Candidatus Finniella inopinata: one gene and its partner. The protein of the gene in region 2 interacts with the protein of the main gene of each other region in a pairwise test. Links are inferred from orthologs where the notes say so. Each region holds a gene or a part of one and is shown on either strand. Other genes may lie near its edges.

The links.
Region 1: the proteins of EQU50_RS00545 (region 2) and dnaA interact in binary tests that used the Escherichia coli proteins (3 or more experiments, as listed by UniProt). The link is inferred for Candidatus Finniella inopinata from one-to-one orthologs.

The regions. Positions count from the first base shown.
Region 1 is NZ_SCFB01000006.1:131,266-134,517, reverse strand. What follows is about bases 332-3,252. They hold dnaA (chromosomal replication initiator protein DnaA), read right to left. Parts: upstream 2,522-3,252; coding sequence 1,142-2,521; downstream 332-1,141. Other genes in these bases: EQU50_RS05595 (hypothetical protein), read right to left, coding at 2,546-3,061; EQU50_RS05605 (MFS transporter), read right to left, coding at 332-957. Also shown: more of EQU50_RS05605, read right to left, coding at 1-331. UniProt on the Escherichia coli protein: Plays an essential in the initiation and regulation of chromosomal replication. Binds in an ATP-dependent fashion to the origin of replication (oriC) to initiate formation of the DNA replication initiation complex once per cell cycle.
Region 2 is NZ_SCFB01000001.1:101,261-104,584, forward strand. Bases 307-3,299 are described here. They hold EQU50_RS00545 (replicative DNA helicase), read right to left. Parts: upstream 2,533-3,299; coding sequence 1,081-2,532; downstream 307-1,080. Other genes in these bases: EQU50_RS00550 (peptide deformylase), read right to left, coding at 2,529-3,119; map (type I methionyl aminopeptidase), read right to left, coding at 3,125-3,299. Also shown: more of map, read right to left, coding at 3,300-3,324. UniProt on the Escherichia coli protein: The main replicative DNA helicase, it participates in initiation and elongation during chromosome replication. Travels ahead of the DNA replisome, separating dsDNA into templates for DNA synthesis.

The DNA of each region.
Region 1 (3,252 bases), on a different replicon or contig from region 2:
CCCTACTTGGCCCCGGTGGCCTTCAAAAACTTTGTCTGACAGATAACCCGCCACAAGGCCCCCAAACATCCCTGTCAGGTCAAAGGCGGCCGCCTGCCATCCCGCCATATACAAAGAGCTGCCTTTGAATTCCCGCAAGAATGTGGGCGCCCAATAAAACACGGCCATACGCACAATGTATAAAAAGAAATTGGCAAAGCAAACGTACCAGACAAGCTTATTCTTCATAACCTTATCAAACATAATTTGGCGCATAGACAGGCGTTCATCTTCTTCATCCTCAACACCATTGGAAAGACCGTGATGGGATTCAATGGACGGCAATCCTAATGATTCAGGTGTGTCGCGCAGACGATTGAACAAAAATGCTGCCAAAAAAATACAAAAAATACTGGGTACATAAAAAACATACCGCCAGCCAAAATGTTCAATTAAGAACGGGGCGGAAATAAGCACAATTCCCCCCCCAATTTGTTGAGAGGTATTCCATAATGCCCATTTGGTGGCAATTTCCTTGGGGCTGAACCAATGGGTTAACAACCGGGCGCACGGTGGCCATCCCATTGACTGGAAGATGGAATTAAGGGTCCACAGAACCATGAAAAGAGTCAGACTAGAGCTCATGCCCATGAAGAAGTTCATAACCGCAGACATCAACAAACCAAAGGTCATGAAATAACGCGCATTACTGCGGTCACTTAACAAACCGCTAAGGCCTTTCCCCAAACCATAAACAATAGCAGCTAGGGTGATAATGAGCCCAATCTGGGTTTTACTGTATCCCAATTCACTTTGCATAGAGGGGATAGCCATGGTGAAATTTTGCCGTAGCAAATAAAACCCTGCGTACCCTATCATCATCGAATACATGATTCGTATCCGCCAGTATTTGTAGGCGGGACGATTATCAGCGGAGTCTAAGGGAGGTATAGAGGTAATAATATAAGAAGGCACCATAAACGCTTACCTAGTCAGTTTAAAATTGAGCGAGAACAATTTTGACTTTCTTGTAGAAACTTGTCTAGCATTCTTATGTTTTTGCATTTCTACTCTCCGATACAAAATAGTCTATAATAAACATGATAATTACGTACACCCAATGCCAACTATATGTATTGAATTTGGCCGTATTTGTCCAGTTTTAATTCTCCAGCGATCGACGCAAGATGTCTATGTCGCTGGCAAACTCCCCGTCTTTGGCAGAAATTTCTTGAATTTTTTTCACCGCATGCAAAACAGTTGTATGATCGCGGCCACTAAATTTTCGTCCAATTTCCGGTAAAGATTTTGATGTTAATATTTTAGATAAATACATGGCGACTTGACGAGGGCGCACTATATTTTGTAATCGGCGGCTTGATAGCAAATCCGACATTTTGACGTTATAAAACTCACAAACATGTTTTTGGATATCTTCAACAGATAGGCGCCGGTCATTAGACCGTAACAAATCTCGTAAGACATCTTGAGTAGTATCAAGGGTGATGTTGCGCCCTACCAAAGTTACATGCGCCACGATTCGGTTTAAGGCCCCCTCTAATTCGCGAATGTTGGAACTAATTTTAAAAGCCAAAAATTCCATGACTTCCTTAGGCACGTCTACCTTCATGCTCTCTGCTTTTGCTTGCAGAACGCCCAGCCGAAGTTCATAGGTGGTGGGATGGATGTCAGCGACCAATCCCCAAGCCAGCCGTGATTTTAAACGCTCCTCCATTTTTTCAAGATCAGAGGGGGATTTGTCTGCCGACATGATCACCTGGCGGTTATTGTCAACCAAGGCATTAAACGTATGGAAGAATTCCTCCTGTGTGGTTTCCTTGCCACCGATAAACTGCACATCATCAATCATCAAGACATCGACTGTTCGAAATTGTTCTTTAAAAGAAACGGTGTCTTTATAACGAAGCGCCCGAATAAACTGATACATAAATTTTTCGGCCGACAGATAAATGACCTTGCGTTGGGGGTGAACTTTTTTAATATGCCATGCGATGGCGTGCATAAGGTGGGTTTTACCTAGACCAACTCCCCCATAAAGGAACAAGGGGTTGAATAAGGGAGCATCTGACTCGGCAACACGAAGGGCTGCAGCATAGGCAAACTCATTGGGCTTACCAACCACAAAATTTTCAAATGTAAACCGGCTGTCAAGAGCGGCGCCTACGTCTTCGCGCTGTTCATCCAGTGTTTCTTCTGGGCTTGAAAACCTGTCTTGCGGGGAAATCTTTAAGCCTTCAGAGGCGACGGATTGGACCTTGATGGCAAGCTTTTTGACCTCAGGCAAGGCCGCTTTCCAGTGATACAATAATTTTTCACCATAGTTCGCCAAAACCCAATCTTTAACAAAACGTGTAGGTACTGTTAAATACAGGCATCCATCTTCTAAATTTTCAACATTTAAAGGCTGAAGCCAACTTTTAAAAACTGTTTCTCCAAGCTCATGAATTAATTTTTCTGAAACCTCTTTCCACAGGATTTTCAGTAATTCTGTTGAATCTGGCAAGGTCGATAAAACTGTCATGCAAAAAGCCTAAATGAACGCGGTTTAAGAATTTGAGTTGGAAGTAACCGGAATCACTTTGAAATCCAGCTTATCCAATTGAATAATGATTTCGTGTTCTTCACCAACGGTAGCACGATGATTGCCGGGACTGCTATATCGGGCAAAAACCACAGCCCCCTCGCCCGATACACGGGTGGCTACGATGGGAGCCTCGAGCCTTTGGCCGCGAATGATATCCCATTCAAAAATATCATATTGGCCAGCATAGTCGCTTTTAAGTTGAGGAAGCTTACGAAAATACGTTTCAGCATCCATTTTCATGAGTTCTTTCAAAAGTTCGGGGTTATAAGCAATAATAATATGGATGGTTACAGGTGATGTGTCATTCACATTATCAGCAGCTTTGAACTTAACTTTTTCAAGCCAGACTTTTGCAGTACTAAAGCTACTTAGGGATTTAAACGCAGAAAATATAGCATCCGTGCCGCAACCCACAAGCACAAAGGCCACCCAAAGAAGGGCTAGGACCGGACCTAGGCGGGATTTTGATTGGGACATTAAAAAACCTAATTGAGTATAAGCTATTTTGTATTCGCATAAACGCATCATAACGTCTAGAGGGTATTTTATGTCTATCTCTCAACGCATTTCAATATTTAAAAATCGTTTTTAATTTTAATTTTAATAATTTAATAATTCTCCTTTTATTAACAAAACATTAACTTCGAAAGACTATTATCATAATCCAA
Region 2 (3,324 bases):
TAGTTTTTGATTTATAGAGTCGACTTTCCACTTCTTTGAAAAGAATTTCTTTGTTTTTTTTGCTCACATGCTTTTTTTCAATTTCTATCTTTTTTTTCCGTTTCATATCAACAAACTCTGGTGTTTCTCTCAATCTTGTTCTGGCTATGGAACCTATCACAGCAATGCCTGCACCGGCCCAAAAACCCGTACGCCAACTTATTCCTGTACTGTTAACAAGAGAAGATAAACCAAGGGCTGTCATCGCACCACAAGAAGAGGCTAATGTGATAAGAAGGACCGCAGAATATTGTTCTGGGGGCTTGGTAATCTCGGTGATATAAATTTTTGCGCCCATAACCTCACCCATAGACGACAGGCCTTGAATAATACGGCAAACCGTTACGATCAAAGCAGCGGTAATCCCAATTTGTTCATAGGTTGGCAAATTAGCCATGATAACGCAACTTAAGGACATCATCATGGTTGTCAAAATAACGGTGGTTTTGCGACCTATATTATCTCCTATCCATCCAAATAAAATTGCACCGAATGGTCTCAAAATATACGTTGAACAAAAAGCAAACGCAGCAATCAAAGCGGCTGTGTGGGGATCGGTTTTGGGGAAGAAGATATCATTGAGCAAGACAGCCATATGAACATACAGCATTAGGTCAAAATACTCGAGAAAGGTGCCAATCTGTAAAAGACCAACGGCTTCCTTTTGTTCGCGGCTTAAACTTCCAAGGATACTCATAAGTTACTCCTCTGTTCAGTACTACCTGCTATTAGCTATGCTTATAAACGACTTTCCCTGACATTGAAACCCTATATACCAAATTCAAACCATTTCCCCATTTCTACCCGTCATGGCGAGCCCCTTTAGGGGCGTGGCCATCCAGGAAAATACATGGATCACCACGGAGCAATAGCTCCTCGTGATGATGAGAGGAATGCCGAAAAATGATTTGAATTGGGTATGGTTTTTTAAAACTTACGATATAAATTGGCGTCCCCGGCGGGATTCGAACCCACGGCCTCAAGATTAGGAATCTTGCGCTCTATCCGGCTGAGCTACGGGAACTAACAAACTTTACGTACCTACATATTCTCTAAATTACCGAAGCGTGTCAACTTACCATCAAAGAATAATTTCACGGTACCGATAGGGCCGTGACGTTGCTTGGCGATAATGACTTCGGCTTTGTTGTAAACTCCATCCATACGTTTTTGCCATTCCAAATGCTTCTCGGTTCCCTCTGGTGGTTGCTTGCGGCTTTCATAATACTCCTCGCGATAGACAAACATGACCACATCAGCGTCTTGCTCAATAGACCCTGATTCACGCAAATCAGACAGCTGGGGACGTTTGTCATCGCGCTGCTCAACGGCACGGGAAAGCTGTGATAAGGCCAGTACGGGCACATTTAATTCTTTGGCAATACCCTTTAAAGAACGGGTAATTTCAGAAATTTCTTGAACACGGTTGTCACCACTTCGTTTATTGCTGCTTTCCAATAATTGCAAATAGTCGATGACGATCAGCCCGATATTGTGTTGGCGTTTAAGGCGTCTGGCTCGATTGCGTAAAGCCATAATGCTAAGCCCTGCCGTGTCGTCAATAAACAAAGGGGTGTTATGAATCGATCGGCTAATTTCAACAAATTTTGGGAAATCTTCGCTGCGTATTTCACCGCGGCGGATTTTATCAGAAGACACTTTCGATTCGCTGGATAAAATACGGGTGGCTAGTTGTTCGGCAGACATTTCTAACGAGAAGAAGGCAACGGGCGTTCCGTCCTGGTTGTTTTGGGCAAAACAAAGGGCTGCATTAAAAGCAATGTTGGTGGCAAGGGCTGTTTTTCCCATAGAAGGTCGTCCCGCCAAAATCAACAAGTCAGAAGGGTGCAATCCACCCAACCATTTATCAAGATCAATGAAGCCTGTGGTGACACCCACGATATGACTGTCGCGCTTGTAAGCAATTTCGGCTGTTTCAATGGCTTGTGTTAAGGCCTCTCGAAAGCTGATGGCATTTCCACCTGCTTGACCTGTTGTTGCTAGGTCATAAAGTTTCTTCTCCGCCGATTCAATATGCTGGACAGCGGTGGCTTCCATGTCAAAATTGCGCACCTCTTGTACGGTTTCATGGCTTAGGTTGATCAGTTGGCGCCTTAAATATAAATCATAAATCAGGCGACCATAATCAGCCGCACTGATGATGGACACAACCGAGTTTGCTAAATCAATTAAATAGCTGGCTCCTCCAACCGTGGCCAAATGTTCATTTTGGTGAAAAATATCTTTTAAGGTGATGGGGTCGGCAATTTGCCCTCGATCGATCAGGCGTTGAATGGATTCGTAAATCTGTCCATGAACGGCGTGGGAAAAATGGTCGGGGCGCAAGAAATCACTGACATGTTCCAAGGAATTATTGTTCAACAATAAAGCACCCAACAAAGCCTGTTCGGCCTCGACGTTATGCAAAATCGTTTCAGCGATGGGGGCCAGCTGAGTTTGTTGAGGAACCAGTGATAAGACAGTTGATGTCATGAAGGGGCTATTCCTTTTTCCATAGCTTCTACGCGCATGCGACGATATTCTTCCACGGGCAACAATTTTCCATCCGGGACATACTGTGTGTACAAAATACCCCGAATGTGGTCAATTTCATGTTGCATAACGCGCGCCAAGAAACCATGAGCAACGCCTTCAATTTTGGTGCCCTCTTTTGAATAAGCCGCATATTTTATTGTTTTATAACGGGCCACAGGACCAGCCACATCAGCTACCGAAAAACACCCTTCATAGTCGATGTGTTTATCATCCCCAACAGGTTCATAACTGGGGTTCAACCAAAGGGTCTTTGGCATCGTATCGCTGATGTCGGGGCGCCATTTTTTTAAATCTGGATCATCGCTAAGGGCGAAAACAATTGCCTGCTTAGAGAACCCAATTTGAGGGGCGGCCAGCCCAGAACAGTTTTCCTCTGCGTCGTACTTCGCTTCTAAGATTTTGATTATTGCTAAATCTTCTTTTGTCAGAGGAAAGGTAAAGGCCTTGGCAGGGGTTTCCAAAACCTCTTTGTTTGGACAATTCGGATCGTTAATCACGACATAAGGGGGCAGCTTAACGGACATATGTTTTAACCACTAACCGTAAAAATTTCATAACCATTGGACGTGACGGCCAGGCTATGTTCGAATTGGGCCGATAAAGACTTATCCTTGGTTACGGCCGTCCATCCGTCTTCCAAAACCTTCACACCGGGTTTGCCGGCATTAATCATGGGTTCAATCGTGAAAAACATCCCCTCTTGCAATTCCAACCCTGTACCTGGTTTGC